2 regions of the Sediminibacillus sp. JSM 1682029 genome follow, and region 2 is predicted to be linked to the other one. Evidence: riboswitches for the same ligand, from Rfam matches in the RefSeq annotation. Region 2 holds a riboswitch; the other holds the start of a gene.
What was found. A riboswitch is a leader RNA that binds a small molecule or an ion and turns the genes downstream of it on or off. The one in region 2 is predicted to bind S-adenosylmethionine.
Positions count from the first base shown of each region.

Region 1: another riboswitch for S-adenosylmethionine. It lies ahead of metX (homoserine O-acetyltransferase MetX); the one in region 2 lies ahead of ABVF09_RS07605 (LLM class flavin-dependent oxidoreductase).

Region 1 is NZ_JBEWYY010000007.1:196,884-207,095, forward strand. It holds gene ABVF09_RS13510 (PLP-dependent aspartate aminotransferase family protein) at 7-1,791, opposite strand; SAM riboswitch class I at 1,875-1,983, opposite strand; gene metX (homoserine O-acetyltransferase MetX) at 2,012-3,097, opposite strand; SAM riboswitch class I at 3,251-3,358, opposite strand; gene ABVF09_RS13520 (manganese catalase) at 3,590-4,414, shown strand; gene ABVF09_RS13525 (Spo0E family sporulation regulatory protein-aspartic acid phosphatase) at 4,594-4,752, shown strand; tRNA gene ABVF09_RS13530 (tRNA-Arg) at 4,877-4,952, shown strand; gene ABVF09_RS13535 (ABC transporter ATP-binding protein) at 5,390-6,391, shown strand; gene ABVF09_RS13540 (ABC transporter ATP-binding protein) at 6,388-7,374, shown strand; gene ABVF09_RS13545 (ABC transporter substrate-binding protein) at 7,419-9,059, shown strand; gene ABVF09_RS13550 (ABC transporter permease) at 9,154-10,158, shown strand; gene nikC (nickel transporter permease) at 10,179-10,212, shown strand, end outside.
Region 2 is NZ_JBEWYY010000003.1:277,452-287,663, reverse strand. It holds gene hmpA (NO-inducible flavohemoprotein) at 1-827, opposite strand, end outside; gene ABVF09_RS07620 (RrF2 family transcriptional regulator) at 1,042-1,485, shown strand; gene ABVF09_RS07615 (BCCT family transporter) at 1,621-3,216, opposite strand; gene ABVF09_RS07610 (ATP-grasp domain-containing protein) at 3,799-4,764, opposite strand; gene ABVF09_RS07605 (LLM class flavin-dependent oxidoreductase) at 4,798-5,847, opposite strand; SAM riboswitch class I at 5,967-6,074, opposite strand; gene helD (RNA polymerase recycling motor HelD) at 6,847-9,168, opposite strand; gene ABVF09_RS07595 (LLM class flavin-dependent oxidoreductase) at 9,231-10,212, opposite strand, start outside.

The DNA.
Region 1 (10,212 bases), on a different contig from region 2:
TCCGTCTTATATTTCACAAGCATAAGTCGTAATTGTTCCTCGCAGGCGTTGTGCCTCTTTATACGTACAGCGGTTATGAACCACTTGGAGTCCAGCATTTCTCGCTATTTCGGCAGCTTCATCGGATACCACTCCTTCTTGAAGCCAGAAAATTTTTGGCCGGACCTCCGCTGCTTCGCGTGCGATTCCGATTGCAGCTTCCGGACTTCTGAATACCTGGACAATATCGATCGGTTCCGGAATGCTTTTCAAATCTGGGTACGCCTTTTCACCTAAAATCTCCGTTTCCCGCGGATTCACCGGGATGATTTTATAGCCAAGCCGCTGCATTTTTCTGGCAAGACGGTGGCTCGGCCTTGCCTCTTTACCACTCAACCCGACAATCGCCAATGTTTTTTGACGTTGGCGCTCTTCCCCATCGGATTCGACACGTTCTGTCGGGGACTGCAATGCCCAGCGGATTACTCCCTCATCGTTGATGACTATTTCTGGTCCGCTCTCCTTTTGTTGCCCAGTCGCTTTTGCCAATGCTGCATCCAAATCGTTGATCAAATCTCTCACCGACTCGATCCCCACCGACAACCGGACGAGCTCCGCTTTGACCCCCGTCGCTTCCAGTTCCTCCGGGGACAGCTGCTGGTGGGTCGTCGAAGCCGGATGGATGATCAACGATTTGGCATCCCCGACATTGGCTAGATGCGACCATAAAGCGACATTGTTTATCAACGTTCGGCCGGCCTCTTTGCCGCCTTTGATGCCGAAGTTGACAATCGAACCGTATCCATGCCGCAAGGTTTCACTCGCTTGCTGGTGGGACGGGTGCTCCTCCAATCCTGGATAGGACACCCAGTCCACTGCCGGATGGTCCTTTAAGTAACGGGCAAGCTCCAGCGCATTCTGGTTATGCCGTTCGACGCGCAGATGCAAAGTTTCCAGGCCTTGCAGCAGCAAAAAGGCGTTGAAAGGACTCAGCGAAGCTCCGAAATCACGCAGCAGCTGCACCCTTACTTTAGTGCTGAACGCCAATGTTCCGAAATCCACTGCATAGCGGATGCCATTGTAGCTCGGATCCGGGTCCGTAAACTGCGGGTATTTTTCCGAATTCCAATCAAATCTTCCACCATCGACGATCACCCCGCCAATCGAAGTGCCATGCCCTCCAATCCATTTGGTTGCTGAGTGGATCACGATATCGGCTCCTAATGTGATTGGTTTGCATAAGTGCGGCGTGGCAAAGGTATTGTCAATGATCAGCGGCAATCCATTTTCGTGGGCAATTTCCGCGACTTTTTCGACATCGAGCACATGCAAGCTTGGATTCCCGATGATTTCTCCATAAACCGCTTTGGTTTTATCCGTAATCGCCTTGCGGAAATTTTCAGGATCGGTCGGATCGACAAAGTTGACCTTGATGCCATAACGCGGCAGGGTGGTCGAGAACAAATTGTACGTACCGCCGTATAAGTTGGTGGCAGCTACGATTTCATCCCCTGCACTGGCCAGGTTAAGAATCGATAATGTGATAGCTGCCATACCAGAAGCTACACCGACTGCTGCAACTCCTTCCTCCAATAAAGCCAGGCGTTTTTCAAAAACGTCGACTGTCGGGTTGCCCAATCGAGAATAAATATTTCCAGGTTCATCCAGAGCGAACAAGCGCTCTGCGTGTTCTGTATCGTGAAACACATAAGAAGTAGTTTGATAAATCGGGACAGCACGCGACCCTGTTGTCGGATCCGGTGATTGGCCGCCATGAAGTGATAACGTTTCTAAATCGTAAGTATTTGCCATGTTTCTTTTCCTCCCGTAACTCTTTTTTTCAATCAAAATAAAAAGTCCTCTTCCTAAGAAGAGGACTGTTCATACAATCTCTCCTCTTATCTGTCAGGATCTCTCCTGCAGGAATTAGCACCTTTCAAGTCAATTCGACTTGAAGGTTGCCGGGCTTCATCGGGCCAGTCCCTCAGCCTCTCTGGATAAGAGTGCTTATTAAATTGTCTTCATTAGCTTATCAAGCTTCCAATTCTGATTTGATGATGCTTCCCCACTTTTCAAATTCGACCAGAAAACCGTCATGCCCGAAACTGGTATCGATCAATGTGTAATCCGCTTCTATTCCGATGTGCTTCAACTGGCCGATAAACTGTTCCAGCGAACCAGGAGGGAATAGCAAATCTCCGCTGTAGCCCAGCGCTGTTACCGGTGCTTCGATCCGGGAAGCAGCTTTCTGCCACCCACCACGTCCGCGTCCGATATCATGGGTATCCATCGCCTTCAACAAATACAGATAACTGTTGGCATCGAAACGCTTGGTCAGCTTTTTCCCCTGGTAATCAAGGTAGGATTCGATTTCATAGGCAATTTCATCGTGGAAGTTGCCGGCAGGTGCGCGCTGTTTCCTGGAAAAACGTTCATTGAACAAATCTCCCGACCGGTATGTGATCATGCCCACCATACGTGCCAGACTCAATCCGCTTTCCGGTATGGTCTCTTCCGTATAATTGCCGTTGTTCCAATTCGGGTCATGCAGGATGGCAAGTCTTGCGATATTGTTGAATGCAATCGCATAGTCGGTCAAGTAAGGCGTGACAGCCAAGGGAATCAAACGATCCATTTTACCGGGATACATCACTCCCCACTCCAACACCTGCATTCCGCCGAGCGAACCGCCAATAACAGCAGCTAAATGGTTGATACCCAGTTTTTCCAGTGCCAGATGCTGGGCACGGACCATATCACGGACCGTTATAAACGGAAATTTGGCCTGGTAGGGTTCTCCCGTCTTGGGATCTATACTAAGCGGTCCGGTCGAACCATTACAGCCGCCTAATACGTTGAACGATATAATTTGGAATCGATCGCTATCGATAAAACCTCCAGGGGTGATCATTTCTGCCCAATAGCCAGGCATATCCTGATCGCCCGCTGCATGCTGGCTTCCTGTCAATGCATGACAGACAAGGATTGCCGGTGCTTCGGCCAACCCAACCCGTTCGTAGGCAAGCTCAACCTCCTGGATCACGGTACCGGATTCCAACTCGAGCTCTCCTATGTTGACTGTACCGGTCTTCCTCTCGACAGCTGTTTTCACTTCCATACGACGGATCCACCACCTTTCTTGTTTTCAATTAATTCGATTATTTCTCAATCCATCTATCACTTTTCCAGTTGTCTTTCCCCCTGTTCACTGTCCAGGAAGACATAAAAAATGCCTCTCCAGAAGATAGAGAGGCATTGGTTATCAATTCACTCCTTATCTTCCAAGCTTTCGCTCAGCAGGAATTAGCACCTTTTTAAGCCGTGGCTTAAAGGTTGCCGGGTTTCATCGGGCCAGTCCCTCCACCTCTCTGGATAAGTATTCGCAATATTCCGTTTTGATTTAACCAGAATTGTAGCATGTAGAAGAAGACCTGTCAACAGGTTTTCTGCCTATTTCATTTTTTAAAATCATTATCAAGAAAAAATAAGAATAATCCGTTTATCCGTTGTGACTTGCGGGAAGAGGTTAACTGTCGCGAAAGGACGGGCCCGTCAGCGATATCGAAGTCAGACGAAAACAGACAAATTACTTAAAAAGGTGGTTTTTCACTTGTTTTTTCACAGAAAAGAACTTCAGTATCATGCAAAACCAGAAAAGTCCGACCCACTCTTCGCCAAGCAGCTGCAAGAAATTTTAGGTGGACAATTCGGTGAGATGTCTGTAGCGATGCAGTATTTATTCCAAGGTTTCAATACGCGCGGAAATGAAAAGTATAAAGACTTGATCATGGATACTGGCGCAGAAGAACTCGGCCACGTAGAAATGATCGCCACTATGGTTGCACGTTTACTGGATGGAGCGCCAATCAATGAACAGGAAAAAGCGGCCGAAGACCCTGTGATCGGCGCAATCATGGGTGGCATGAATCCGCATCACGCAATTGTTTCCGGACTCGGAGCCACTCCGGAAAACAGTGCAGGCGTGCCATGGAGTGCAGGATATATCATCGCCAGCGGCAACTTGATGGCAGACATGCGCGCAAACCTGAACGCAGAGTCGCAAGGAAGATTGCAGGTTGCCCGTCTATATGAATTGACGGAAGATCGCGGTGTCAAAGACATGCTTTCCTTCCTGCTGGCCAGAGATACCATGCATCAAAACCAATGGATGGCAGCCCTGCAGGAATTAGAAGAAAAAGAAGGCGGCAAAATCACTCCTACCACAGTGCCGGCTGAATGGGAAGCATTGGATTTCTCTCATAAACTGTACAACTTTTCTGAAGGCGAGGATAGTGCACGCGGTATTTGGGCTTCTGGCAATGCGCCCGATGGCCATGACTTCCAATATGAAAGCGAACCGGTAGGCTTTGGAGGAAAACCAGAACTGAAACCAGCTCCTCCTTATGTACATGCAACACCTCCCCTTGATAAATAAACAAGTGAAACAGACCTGTGCACGCGTCTCGGTGCACAGGTCTATTTTTTTAGATTTGTTTGTAGCTATGCTTTATCCCCTGGGGTTTGATTACAAGCTGAAAGATCACTTTTTTCATTGTTTTTTTCCGCTGATCCAGGGAAGTACATACCGTGATACACTTTTCCTGGAGGGCAGTCATGGTTTACTTGCAAGAATTAGAAGAAAAAATCGAAGCATTGCGGGTTAAAATGTATGAAGCATACAATAAAAATCCGAGTGGACAAGAAGTACTCCAAATATCCCAAACATTGGACAAGGCCATCAACCAGCTGGAACAACAAAAACGACAGCAATAATCCAGTTGCCTTTTGACTGCCAGTTCAATTGGTTGTATTTTTCCTCTTGCATTCGAAAATTTATTATCGTATAATAGTCGTTGTCAGTCGGAACTGAATATGAGAACCGACAACCTATTATATTGCGCTCGTAGCTCAGTCGGATAGAGCGGTGGTTTCCGGTACCACGTCTGTCGGGGGTTCGAATCCCTCCGAGCGCGTACTTTTAAAAAGAGTGTTTCCCAAGTTGTTTTATCGACTTGGGGACACTCTTTTTTCTGGATCTGTTTGTTTGCCGGGTGCTACTGCATCATGAATGTAATCACATTTGAGTGATTCTGGTAAAATCTGCTTCAACAACCTTATCAAGTGCAACTCCGATTCCCTCTCCTCACAAAACGCGCTTCACACTCCCTATGAAGTGCAAAGCCGGGTCGCTCTCCATGCAAAAGGAACTTCATCCCCACTCTATTTTCGAGCAAAACCAGGCGCCCCCTCCCAACCCATAGACTTTTTATGAGAAAAATGAGAAAAACTCCACAAGCTCGTCATAGTATGTATAATAAGTAGATAATTCAGAAAAGTCCGATTTGTTAAACTTCACCTATATTTTCGGATTCTCGAAGAAAACACCCACCACTCAGTAAGGAGGTCGAGCATGAATTCCAAAACACCTATTTTGGAAGTCAAGCAACTACATACCCACTTTTTCACCAAATCAGGCGTTGTCAAAGCTGTCGATGGCGTTTCATTTGCCATCAGTCCCGGCGAGACACTCGGAATAGTCGGAGAATCCGGATCAGGAAAAAGTATCACAGCTATGTCGATCATGAATCTGATTCCTTCTCCTCCCGGAAAAATAGTCGATGGCGAAATTTTGTTTAAAGGAGAAGATTTGCTGAAAAAATCGGAAAAGCAAATGCGGAAAATTCGTGGTAAAGAGATTTCGATGATTTTCCAGGATCCGATGACTTCCCTCAATCCCGTTTTTACTGTGGAAAAACAGATGGTCGAAACGATTTTGGTCCATGAAAAAATGAGCAAAAAGCAGGCCAAAGACCGGGCTGTCGAACTGCTTGATTTAGTCGGGATTCCGGAAGCGCGGGGCCGTTTGAAAAACTATCCGCATGAATTCAGCGGAGGCATGCGGCAGCGCGTGATGATCGCCATGGCACTGGCCTGCAACCCCGAAGTCTTGATTGCCGATGAGCCGACGACCGCCCTTGATGTTACCATCCAGGCACAAATATTAGAGTTGTTGGCCAGACTGCAAAAGGAACTGGGAATGGCCATTATCATGATTACCCACGACCTTGGCGTTGTGGCGGAGGTTTGCGACAGGGTCATGGTCATGTATGCCGGAAAACCTGTCGAATACACAGACAAGAATACTTTGTTTGAACAGCCAAAGCACCCTTATACGCTGGGTTTAATGAATTCGATTCCCCGCATCGGGGCCAAACAGGAAAAATTGGCTGCCATCCAAGGACTTCCTCCAGATTTGCGTGCCCTTCCCGGCGGATGCAGCTTTGCGCCAAGGTGCACTCATGCAATGGAAAGCTGTTTAAGCCATGACCCAGCATGGACAGAACAAGCAGCAAATCACCATGTCCGATGCCTGTTATATGAAGAAGATGAAGAAAAGGTGGTGTCGGAATGAGCGTTTTATTAGAAGTAAACAATTTGAAAAAGCATTTTCCGATAAAAGGAAGCAGCTTATTCGAAAAAGAAAAGAGGGCCGTCAAGGCCGTAGACGGTGTTTCCTTTCAAGTCAACAAAGGGGAGACACTGGGACTTGTCGGAGAAAGCGGATGTGGCAAATCGACCACCGGACGCGCGATTTTAAAGCTGTTGGAACCGACTTCCGGGGAAATTCGCTTCAATGGAGAAGATATCACTGGCTACCGTGGCGAAAAACTTAGAAAGCTAAGGCGCGACATGCAATTGATTTTCCAGGATCCCTACGCTTCCCTCAATCCAAGAAAAACAATCGAACAAATCATCACCGAACCAATGAAAATCTTCGGTATGCCGAAAGGAGAACGGAAGCAGAAGCTTGATCGACTGCTCGAAGTCGTCGGGCTCAGTTCCTATCATAAACAACGCTATCCCCATGAATTCAGCGGTGGACAACGACAGCGTGTAGGAATTGCCCGTTCCCTGGCACTGGACCCGGAATTGGTGATTTGCGATGAACCTGTTTCGGCTCTAGATGTATCTATTCAAGCCCAGGTGATCAACTTGATGGAAGAACTGCAAGAAGAATTCCAATTGACCTACTTGTTCATCGCCCACGACCTGAGTGTCGTCCATCATATCAGTGACCGTGTCGCGGTCATGTATCTCGGCCAAATCGTCGAAATCGGTGAAGTCGAGGAACTTTATGCAAACCCGAAACACCCGTACACCCAGGCATTGCTGTCGGCTATTCCGGAAGCAGACCCGAAAGTATCACGGGAACGAATCACCATTAAAGGGGACCTTCCGTCTCCTTCCAACCCGCCTGCGGGCTGCAAATTCCACACCCGGTGTCCTTATGCAGAGGAAATCTGCCGGAACGTAAATCCGGAACTCAAACAGGTTTCAACGGATGGCCAACAGGCTGCTTGTCATTTTGTGAAAGAAGTGGCGCTTGAGTACTGACCTCCAGCGTCAATTCTAAATAAAATTCTTTAAGGGGGATAAGAATGAATAAAAAAGTATTATGGACTTTATTTGGTATGTTGCTATTCGTTATGTTGATTGCCAGCGGCTGCAGCAGTGACGAAGCCGGGTCGGAGGATACCGGGGATGACACTGCTGAAGCGAGTGACGACACAGAAAGCGGAGAGGATGGTGAAAAAACGCTTGTATTCGGACGCGGCGCCGACTCGGTTCAGCTGGACCCTTCGCAAATTACCGACGGTGAATCCATCTATGTCACCAACCAGTTGTATGATACGCTGGTCCGCTACAAAGAAGACAGCACCGAGGTAAGGCCTTCACTGGCAACAGAATGGGAAACTAGCGAAGATGGGTTAGTCTGGACATTCCAGCTGCGCGATGACGTGAAATTCCATGATGGCAGCGATTTTACTGCTGAAGATGTTGTATTCAACTTTGAGCGCTGGGCTACATCTGCCGACTTCATTTACTATGGCTACATGTTCGGTGCGACAGAGGACAATTTGAAAGGCATCATTGAAAAGGTAGAAGCTACCGGTGACTACGAAGTGAAATTCACTTTATCCGAACCGAATGCTCCTTTCTTGTACACGCTTGCTATGCCTCCATTCGGTATCGCTAGTCCTGATGCGGTCGAGGAATATGGTGATGATTACTTCAAAAATCCGGTCGGAACAGGACCGTTTGTATTCGAAGAATGGGTGAAAGACGACAGCATTACGGTCGTTAAAAACGATGATTATTTCGATGAGCCGGCCAAGGTCGACAAAGTCATTTTCCGGACAATTCCAGATAACGGTGCCCGTTTCATGGAATTGCAATCTGGATCCATCGATGTCATGAACGGACTGAATCCACAGGATATTGAACAAGCGGAGTCCGATGAAAACCTGCAAATCATCCGCAGACCGTCGATGAACGTTAGTTATATGGCAATGAACACGGACCAGGAAGGCCCGATGGGCAACAAAGAGGTTCGCCAGGCCATTAACCTGGCAATTGATAAAGAAAAATTGCTGACTCTGTTCGAAGGTGTAGGAAAAGCTGCCAAAAATCCGATGCCTCCTTCCCTTTGGGGGTACAATGACGAAATTGAAGACTATGGTTACGACATTGAAGAAGCAAAAAAACTGTTGGCTGAAGCCGGCTATGCCGATGGATTCAAAGTGACGCTTTATTCCATGGCAAATCCACGTCCTTACTTGCCGCAGCCGAAAGTTACAGCACAGGCAATCCAGGAAATGCTTGCGGAAGTTAACATAGAAGTGGAAATCGTGGAGAACGACTGGGATACCCATCTGGCTGCCACAGAAAACGGCGAGCACGATATGGCCTTCCTTGGCTGGACCGGGGACAACGGGGACCCTGACAACTTCCTGTACGTATTGCTTGATAAAGACAATGCCAAAATGGGCTCTGCAGGAAACGTCGCTTTTTACAAAAGCGATGAAGTGCACGACTTGTTAAAAGCAGCACAGACTGAGATGGATCAGGAAAAACGTTCGGAACTGTATATGGAAGCACAGGAAATCATCCATGAAGATGCGCCATGGTTCCCGATCGCCCATACGACACCACCGCTTGCAGCCAGCAAGGATGTAGTCGACTACCTTCCACACCCGACTGGAAGCGAACCGTTCAACTTCCTGGATATCAGTCGCTAATCCGTCTTATATGAAGCTTATCCAGAAGTTACTTTGGCTGCCGCCAAGGTAACTTCTCTCATCTTTACCCCTATCATGGAAAGGAGGAAACGTGATGCTTAAATATATTTTGCGAAGACTGGTCATGCTGATCCCGGTACTTCTCGGGGTTTCGATTCTGACCTTCTCGCTGATCCATTTGATACCAGGCGATCCGGCAAGGAGCATGCTTGGTGAGAAATCGACAGAATCCCAGCTGGAACAGCTCAGGGAGGAACTGGGATTGAATGATCCTTATGTCGTCCAATATGGCCGTTTTGTAGGAAAAATCCTTCAAGGGGATTTAGGTGAATCGGTAAAGTCCCAAGAAGAAATAAGCATCGAAATTGCGAGCAGACTTCCTGCCACAGTAGAATTAACGGTTTTTGCCATGATATTGGCGATGGTCGTCGGGATATTGGCAGGGGTGATCGCCGCAGTCAAACAGTACTCCTGGTTCGACAATCTTAGTATGAGCGGAGCGTTGTTCGGTGTGTCTCTCCCGATTTTCTGGCTTGGGTTGATGATGATTTGGCTGTTCTCCGTCAAACTGAATATATTGCCTGCCTCGGGCAGGATTTCGAACGACATCGAACTTCATACCATCACCAATTTCTATTTGCTGGATAGTTTGCTTACCGGCAACTGGGCAGCATTTAAAGATGTGTTTTCCCATTTGCTGATGCCGGGAATCGCACTTGGAACCATACCGATGGCAATCATCGCAAGGATGACACGGTCCAGTATGCTGGAAGTCATGAAACAGGATTACATACGAACGGCAAGCGCCAAGGGCCTCGCCCGTCACCTGATCGTTTTCCAGCATGCGCTGAAAAATGCGTTTCTTCCGGTACTTACCGTCATCGGGCTGCAATTCGGCCTCCTTCTCGGCGGAGCAGTACTGACCGAGACCATTTTTTCCTGGCCAGGAATCGGACGCTATGTCTATCTGGCAGTCATGGGAAGGGACTATCCTGTTGTGCAAAGCTCCATACTCATTATCGCTGTTATTTTTGTGCTGGTTAATCTGATTACCGATGTGTTGTACAAATACTTTGATCCTCGGATCAGTTACGATTAAGAAAGGATGTGAATGATAGAATGGCAGCAATACCACAAACCACACCGACCCCAC
Region 2 (10,212 bases):
ACCCCTCCGCTCAAGAGCACGACCGGTCTGTTACTATCCAGGTCGAGTGTGAAATCGCCAGCGGGTGCACTAACCTCCAGGGTGTCCCCTTCTTTCACATGACCATGAAGGTGGTTGGAGATTTTTCCGTCGGGATTGTTTTGTCCTTCTTCCCGTTTCACGCTGATCCGGTAATACGGTTTTCCCGGCGCATCGGAAAGACTGTATTGGCGGATTTGCGTGTACGGTTCCCCTTCGATTTTCACTTTCACAGAAAGATACTGGCCTGGTAAGTAGTCAGCCAGTTTGCCTCCATCTGCAGGAACAAGGTAGAAAGACGTAATTACATCACTTTCTTTCACCTTTTTGTCCACGATAAACGGACGGAAGTCTTTCCAGCCGCCCTCTTTCTCGGCTGCTTCCTGATACATTTCTTTCTCTACTTGAATGAATACATCGGCAATGACACCGTATGCCTCCCCCCAAGCCTCGATGATTTCATCTGTAGCCTGGTCTCCCAGCACTTCTTTTATAGCCAGTAATAAATTCTCTCCTACAATAGGATAATGCTCCGGCTTGATACCGAGACTGCGGTGCTTGTGTGCTATTTGTTTCACTGCCGGCAAAATCGTCTCAAGCTGGTCGATATGAGCAGCAGCAGCATAAACAGCATTGGCGAGCGCCTGTTGTTGTCTGCCTTTCTTTTGATTGGCATGGTTGAAAATATTCAATAGTTCCGGGTGGTTTTCAAATAAACGTTCATAGAATCTGGTTGTGATGGTCGTGCCGTGTTTTTCTAAAACTGGCACTGTAGATTTTACAATATCAATCGTTTTTTGACTTAACATAGGATTACCTCCAGCTAAAGATGTATTACGTATACATCTTTTCACTATTCGATATTTAAAGCAATATTATAAATACATGTTTTTGAATTTTGCCACATTCCTTTCACAAAACGTTCAAAATACCGGTAAAGCAGGCAAAGGAAAAACGGCCTGTTCTCTCCATCTAAAAAAATATGATACACTTAACACATAATCAGAAAAGAGGAAGATTACTATGAAATTGACACGTTTTACTGATTATTCGTTGCGAGTACTCATGTTTTTGGCCACCCGTCCGGAAGGTCAGCTGGTCCAAATCAAAACGATTTCAGCTGTTTATAATATTTCGCACAACCATTTGATGAAGGTCATTTATGAACTTGGTAAATTAGGATATATAGAAACGGTCAGGGGACGTAATGGAGGTCTGCGTCTTGCAAAAGACCCGCATGCCATTTCAATAGGAGAAGTAGTGCGTCAAACAGAGGAAGATTTCTTTGTCGTCGAATGTTTTGATCCCTCTAAGAAGGATACTTGCCTTATCAGCGATGCCTGTCGTTTGCAGGGGGTCCTCGGAAAAGCGCTGCATGCATTCCTGGAAACACTTGACCAATACTCTCTCGGCGATTTGATCATCAACAAAGATCAACTGCAAGCTCTGATGGAAGAAGTTACGTAGAGAAAGCCCCGGAAAACGTGAACGCACGATTTCCGGGGCTTTTCCTATAGAATATTCACCTTCCTACATCTCAGTACCATGTGGTTTCACAAAAAAATAACCGCCTTTTATAAAGGCGGTCCATAAATAAACAGATTAATCTTCGACTAAATCCTTTTCAGCCGTCCCTTCTTTCCGGACAGGCTGACTAGCTTTCGAGGGAAAGATTTGCTGTTCTTTCCCTAAAATACGCGCCACTCTGATGGCATCCCACAATGTCGGCAGCATCAGCAGTGACACCGGCACGGCCGTCACGACAATTGAGTTCTGAATGGCAGTAATACTCCCCGGATCGATCGCTAATAAAATAATCGACAGTACCCCGAAAAGCAGCACCCAGAATACGCGAATCCATTTTTGCGGGTGATCGTTACCGGTCAATGTGACCGCAACAGTATAGGAAATCGAATCGACTGTCGTTGCCACAAACACGAGCGTGACAATCAAGAAGCCGATGGCCAACAGCAATCCCAGCGGCATCTGATCCATGATGGCCATCACTGCTGCAGGCATGCCACCCGCGTTCAATGGCTCGGAAATGACTCCCGGATTGGTTAACTCGGCATCGATTCCGCTGCCACCGACAACGGTGAACCAGAAATTACTGATCAACGGCGCTACAATAGCGACGGCGATGATCAATTCTCTAATGGTTCTACCCCGGGAAATTCTGCTGATAAAGATGGCCATCATCGGGCCGTATCCCAGAAACCAGCCCCAGAAAAACACTGTCCAGGCACCAAGCCAGGCTTGATCTCCCTGGTATGTCGACATTGTCAGCATGTTTTGCAAATGGAAACCTTCTGCCGAAATAAACTTGTTGATAATAAACATCGTGGGACCGACAACCAGCATGAAAGCTGCCAGTACAACAGTCAAACTGACATTCATCCGGCTGAGGAACTGAATACCGCGGTCCACACCCGTTGCAACAGAAATCGCTGCTATCACGACGAGAACGGCGATAACAATGATATTCGTCACCAAGTTATTCGGCACCCCGAACAAGGAATGCAGACCATAAGTCAATTGCATGCCGAGAAAACCGATTGGTCCCATGGTGCCGGCTGCAACTGCCACAATCGAAACAATGTCGGCTATCGTGCCGACTACACTCTTTTGAAAGATTTTTTCACCAAACAGCGGGTAAAGCATCGCCCTAGGTTTCAGCGGATAGCCTTTATGATAGTGAGCATACATGAGAACGATGGTTGCCAGTGTTCCCAAAATCGCCCAAGCCATAAAGCCCCAATGCATGAAACTTTGTGCTAACGCAGGGTCGACACCTGCCATGGTCGAGGAGTTGTCTTCAAACAACGGGGGATTCGTGATAAAGTGATACATCGGTTCAGAAGCCGCCCAAAACACACCGCCGCTGGCCATCAGGGTGCATAAAATCATGGCGATCCAGCGGAAATAACTGTTTTCCGGCTTCGCTTTATTACCTAACCTTACCTTTCCATACTTGGAAACAGCCAAGCCTAAGCCAATAAGCAAATTTGCCAACAGCAGCAGCTGCCAGTAAGAACCAAAATATTTGGCAGAAACGTTGAAGGATGCTGTGATCCAGCCTCCTACCATATCTAAATCCATTAGTGATAAAAGGACAAATAAAAGCAGCAGTCCTCCACTTACGATAAAAACAGGATTATCCGTCTTGTTATTCAAACTTGTTTTTTTATCTTGTCGCACTTTTTTCCTCCTGAAAGTTAAGGAGCAAGTGCCTACAATAACGCTTCCCTCTCTCTATCTGTCATCATTGCAGACCATTGGATGGGAAATTATTCTGCTATAAAATTTATGATCATACCATTTAAAAATCGAATAATTTTCAAGTCCGAAAACCATCGGCTTGCTCTCTGAATTTTTTACTGTGTCTGAAGTGTCATTTTCATTCGATTTTTACTGCTAAAGGAAAACGGTCCACGTCCTTTCTTATTTTGCCAAAGATAATAAATATTATAGGGTTTCTTTCAAACATTCGTCAAATATTATAAACAGAACAAAGAAAAGCGCAAGCGCTTGTCTAAAGGAAACCTGACTAAAGGCTGGTTCCTGCCATTATTGTTCCACTGGCATTTCGTTGATTCTTTCACAGACAATTAAAAAGGGCTATCCGACAAACTCGGTATAACCCCTTGGATTGAAGAGAACCCTCGATTTCTTTCCGGTCAGAACGAAGAACAGGCCGAAGAAAGACCGCCCGACTCTTTCCGCGAAACAGAAGATATGTTTTAGTAAATTGCAGATCCTTTTTGAGAATGCAATATGCCATTAAATAGATATAGTGTTTTCCTGTTTCACCGCTTCCAGTTCCCGCTTCAAAAAACTTGCCATTTCCAGCATGCCATACTGGCCGGCTTTTGCTTCCGCTTCAGAATTATAATTGGTGTTTGTATTGACGTCGTAAGTGAAAAGCTCCCCATCTTGGTTGAAAATGAACTCAATACCAGCTACGCGTATACCATTATCCGCCAGGAAATGTTCATACCTTTCGATAATCGGCTGGTTGAAATTTTCTACAATGCGGAACTTTGTCTGATCCTCCGGTTGTTCTCCTGCCGGGCAGAACAAGTCGTCGATCGTACAGGCATCTGCAGGACATAACTCGAAGCCTTCAGACGTATCGACCTGGACAGCGTATAGAAACTTGCCGTCTATGAATTCACAGCGGGTAATATAAGGCTCGGGGGCTTGTATATATTCCTGAACCAGGGTGATGCCGTCGACCGGCTCGTCAAAATCGGGGCCATTCAAGTACTCCTTCAAACCGTCGATGGTATGAAACAACTGCACTCCCAACCCCTTACCAGCCCTGTTGTGTTTCGTGATGAAGGAGTCTGCATGGAGTTTGAGTTTTTCTGCCGCTTCCACAATCTGCTCCTTGCCGACGGCTGCCAGCGTTTTCGGAGTACGAATTCCAGCTTCATTCAATGCCATATACTGATTGACCTTGCTCAATTCCAGCCGGAGGGTACTGCTGCCATTGATCACCGTGCGCCCGTGTCGCTCCAGCCACGCTAAAACCGCCTCCGTCAATTCAGGGGCATACCGATGATCTCTTGTATGGGAGGAGGCACTGATCCGGCTATAAAAGATTCCTTCTGGTGGTTCTTCTGTCAAATCGACCATCCCCTGGTCCAAAAACCATTCTTCATAAGGGACATCAAGCTCCTCCAATCGTTTCGTCAGGTGCTCGGTCCATTCACTATTTTCATGGATGACATATACTTTGCTCATTCTGCCGTCTCCTCTCCTTGGTATGGTTTCAAGTTATTTCAATAACTGACGTCGTTTTTCTTCCACAAGCGGCATGACTTGCTGCGAGAAACGCTCCATTTCTTCCAGCTGGGGCGAAAACTGCAGCAATAATAAGTCCAATCCCGCTTCTTCGTATGCCGCGATCCTTTCCGCAATTTGGTCCGGTGTCCCGATTAAATTTGGACGCAAGCCCCGGTTCGAGACCGAATAATCATTAAGTTCAACTTGTTGCTCCAACTGCGATTTGCTGACAAAGTCTTGATAGCCGGCGTATCCCGCGCTATCTTTCACGTCAGTTATTCGTTTCCATTCTTCCAATGCTTCTTCCTCGGTATCCCGGCAAATCACGTAGGCCGCCATGCCAAACGATTGGAATTCTGGCTGACTGGCTTCTTCCCGCCTTACCTTCATTTCCGCTATCTTGCTGGCAATCTCATCGACCGTGCCTCCGTGCATGACATAGGCGTCACAGGAATCGACAATTGCCTGTTTGCCACGATCGCTTTCCCCTCCCGCATATAGGGTCGGGAAAGGTTTTTGTACCGGCTTAGGAGCAAGTTTGGCATTGTTCACTTCATAATAATTGCCATGGTAAGAAAACGTTTCTTCCTGCCACATCCCTTTCAACACTTCCAGGAACTCCTCTGTCCGGTCATACCGTTCATCGTGGGCGGTAAATGCTCCACCATATTGTTTCGCTTCTTCTTCCCACCATGCCGAGACGACATTCAGTGTAAACCTGCCGTTACTGATATGGTCAATGTTAGCAGCCATTTTTGCTGCTACAGCAGGATTGTGGAACCCGGGACGGACTGCTGTCATGATTTCGATTTTCTCTGTCACTGCTGCCAGTCCGGCCGCTGTCGACCATGCTTCCAGAGAATCTGCATCGATTCCTTTTATGTCGTTCAAATATAACTCAGCAATCAACGTGGTATCATAGCCCCATTTCTCTGCTGACTGGATCACTTGTTTTGCATAATCAAAGGTTGGAGGCATCAGTTCATCCTCTACATTTCGCAACCATCCGCCGAAAATCGGCAGCCAAAATCCGTACTTCATGTTATCTCTCCCCTGCCTGAATGCTGACAAATTTTGTTTCCGAATAAGATCTTATTTGAAACCAGGCGTTATAAAAAAGCCTTCTCCCAGAGAGGAAGAAGGCTTATTCGTCATTCAGCTTCTTATCTCTCAGAGTACATTCACTCTGTAGGAATTGGCACCTTCCTGAAATTCCAGTGGGTTGCCGGGCTTCATCGGGCCTGTCCCTCCGCCTCTCTTCATAAGAATCGTTATTCGGTTGAAGTAATCTTATCAAATAACTCGGGTTAATTGCAACTGGTTGATTTCCACAATTCCATTGATTTTGTTTTTCATAAAACCTATAAACTGTGAATTAACTTGAGTGAGTCCCCCTGACATCCGGCCTTTATTTAGGTTGGAGAACAGCGCTGAGGAAATACCCTGCGCTTTCCGCGGGCGGCTGGTGAGCTTCCTCGAGCTAACGCTCTGCGGGATCTCTCCGAGGCCTTTGCTCCCGCAGGAGTCTCCGGGTATTTCCTCAGCTAAGAATAGCTTCCTGTTTTTAAGCGAGTATACTAGATATATTTTTCTTCATTCAATAGCATGAAACATCTTATCAAAAGACATTTCTAGGAAAACAAGCAGAAAGCCGAGAGAAGGGGAAAAGACGAAACCCAAACTGTTTTTTATGAAAAGACACACATATCCTGACAAGCGTTTTATTAAGAGGCTTAATGTTTGCGATAATCAGCAAACTTCTTAGCGAAGGTAGCATACGAAGACTCCAGCGGGAACAGCGCGAGCTGAAGATCCACTTGGTAAAGCGGTTTTCTTTACCAAGTTAGCTGAAGCCGTGCCCGCGGAAAGCGAAGTATGCTACCGAAGCGTTAGTTACACGCTTTTTGCATAGGCAATGGAGCTCCCCATTAAAGTTACTGCATAGTTTCTATCAACTCTCGAGACGAAACAATAAAGTCTGCGATTCTTGTTTTGGCTGCATGCGCCCAATTCGGACGGAAATTGCTAGATGTCTCTTGCCTATGCCCTGTCATACAAATCTTCCGGCAGTTGTTGCAAAAAAGCGGACATTGGACCGATCGAGAACACAGCCAGTTCATGCATCGCCCTCGTACAGGCTGTGTAAAGCAAATTCCGCTCCAGTTCCCGAGAATATTGAGAAGCCGAAGCATTATAGATAATCGCCGCATCGAACTCGATTCCTTTTGCCAGATATGCCGGAAGCACAAGCAGCCCTTTTTGGAAGGTGTGCGTTTCTTCATCCATCAGCTTTGCTTCCGTTTCTTCGCGCAATAATTGATACGCCTCCCGGCTCTCCTCCATCGTTTTGCAAATAATGGCGATTGTTTGGTGATTTGCAGCGGTATAGCCCTTTATTGTCTGCAATATTTGCTGTTTTAGTTTATGTTGATCAGACACCTGGATAATCAATGGCTTTGAACCTTCCCGGTTGAAAGGCTCAATGACATCGCCGCCTGGCATAAAGGCTTTGGTAAACTCCACAATTTGCCTGGTTGAACGATAACTTCTCGTCAGGGTGATCCGTTCGTGCTTTGCTTCCAATCGAGAAGAAAGCAGGGTTTCTTCCGTGGAGGCATGCGCATAAATCGCCTGGTTGTAATCTCCTAGAAGCGTCATCCTGCTAAGAGGGAAAACCTCTTGGAAATAAGCAAACTGGAACGGGGAGTAATCCTGGGCTTCGTCGATGAATAAATGCCTGATAGACCGATTCACCTGAAAGCCGACCAGTCGATTGTAAAAGTATAAGTATGGAGCAGCTTCTTCCCAGGTCAATTTTCTTTTCTCCAGTAACTCCAGCGATTGCCGGCAAATTTCCGGCCAATTATCCGGAAGCTTTACGCCATCGACTCCTGTCTCAGCATCAAAAAGCTTTTGAAAAGTTTTTTCCGCATGAAAGAAGCGGCGACGCTTTATCTTTTGGCGCAACGGCTGGAAGTTATCGTCAATCACCTTTTGACGAAGCAATTCCTCTTCCCGTACAAAGTCATAATAAGGGTCATCGGAGGATGCATCCTCTTCCTGCAACTGCTGGTACACCGAAAGAAAGTCTTCTTTTTCCAAAAGCTGCCCTTCTTCCAACACCCAGTCCTCCTGCAGCTGCCCCTTTGCAAACTTGTCCACTTGTTTCAAAAGCCATTTGGCAGTCGCTTCCATCCTGTTCGGGAGACTCATCGCCGGATCAAGCCTGTAAAAGTAATCAGTTATGGAATATTTATCTACAATCACCGCGCCACGGAAGGTAACGTTCCTGAATTCGATTCCACCAGCATGCAATCCTTCAATAAACTGATCCACCAACCGTTTATACTGGGCTCCCGCTTTGAACGTCATCGCGGAAATCCGGGTATGATAATCGGCTTCCTGATTTGCGGCCAGGTAATATTCCACTTGGGCAAATGGCGTTTCAATGTCAAAACGACTGCCAAGACGCTGTTCCAAATATTCATGAAAGGTCGTCTGCTGCATATTTTCTTCGCCCAGTTCAGGTAAAACCGTGGATACATAACTATTGAACAACGGATTTGGAGAGAACAACACCATATTATCCGATGTTAAAACTTCCCGATAGCGATAGAGTAAATACGCGACACGTTGTAAGGCAGCCGATGTTTTGCCGCTTCCGGCAACCCCTTGGACAATCAGCAAATCGTTTTTCTCATTGCGGATGATTCGGTTTTGTTCTTTTTGGATGGTGGCAACGATGCTCTTCATCTGTGTGCTGGCATTGTTGCCGAGCACAGATTGCAATAAATGATCACCGATGGTCAATCCAGTATCAAACATCCCCTTTAACTGACTGTTCCGGATAATATATTGTCTTTTCAGCTTCATTTCGCCATTGATCGTTTCTTCCGTCGTTTGGTATGCCGCAGGTCCGGGCGGATAGTCATAATAGAGACTCGAAATCGGGGCGCGCCAGTCATAGACAAGAAACTCGTCTTCCTGTTCATCCATCAATGAAGCAATGCCCAAGTAAATTTGGTCTGCGTCCTGTTCCCCGTCTTCCAGAAAATCGATCCTTCCAAAATAAGGGGATTCCTTTAATCTGGCGAGTGTTTTCAACTGCTCACTCAATTGACCATGGCTTCTTTCCCGCTCCGATAGCAGCTCGGCCTGCTGTTTCAGGCTCGCCTGCGTTTCGATTACGTCATCCGGCTCATCCAGGTTGACGGTAACGTCTTCCCAAAAGTTTTTGCGGAGGTCCAAAACCCGGTCTTTGATTCCGCCTTTTCTTTCCTGCAACTTTTCAGCAGTTGCATCAATGATATCCAATACTTCATTCAATCGTTCTCTTTCTTGCTTCCAGTCTTTTTCGTCCAAGCCGCCACCCTCCTATCGGCATTGATCATCATATTGTTATGTAATCGCTCCTGACTTGAAGCCTAGGAAAAGGCTTTGGCCAGTAGCTCATACCCTTTTTGTTTATCGGCAAAATAGTAGTTCATCGATGCCAGCATGAACTCCTCTGTTCCGTATTCCTCACTTAACTGCAACAGTTGGCTGCGAACCGTTTCCGGCGAGCCTACCAGCATCCGCCTTCGGTTCTCCCGGACTAGCTGTATCTCATAAGGTGCAAATTGGTAACCCGCTGCTTCTTCCGGAGGAAGGATGCCTTCGCCGGTCTCTCCTCTGGCCATTTTCAACATTTGCACGTCCATGCTTTTAGCCTGCCACTCTGCTTTTTCATCTGTTTCTGCACATACCAGGAAAAATGCGGCTAATGCTTGCGGCTCTCTCTGCAATATCGATGGCTTATATCGTCGTTGATAACTTTTTACAACCGAACCACCATGCTGTCCACTGATAAATTGAGCGAAAGCATAGGAAATCCCCTGACCCGACGCCAAGCCCGCACTGCCCCCGCTCGAGCCAAGCAGCCATAATTGCGGCGCAGTATCGATATCCGGCATTGCTTTCAATCCTCGAAAGCGGTGGGTTTCATCAGATGATCCCGATAAATAATGGACAAGGTCTTCGATTTGCTGGGGATAGCTGTCTCCTCCCCCTGGCCCCTTACCTTCCTGCAAGGCTGCCGTGGCCAGAGGGATTCCCCCGGGTGCCCGTCCGACCCCGAGGTCGATTCTCCCAGGGTGCAATGCTTCAAGCAATCGAAAGTTTTCCGCAACTTTATATGCGCTGTAATGGGGCAGCATCACACCGCCGGAACCGACACGGATGGAAGACGTGTGTGCTGCGATATGGGGAAGGAACACCTCTGGACTGGAATGGGCCAGCGTTTCCAAATGATGTTCCGATATCCAAAAGCGGTGGTAACCGAGCTCTTCGGCCAGCTGGGCAAGTTTCACCGTGTTCTGCAATGCTTCCCTGGCTGATCCGCCTCGTGGAATCGGTGATTGATCCAAT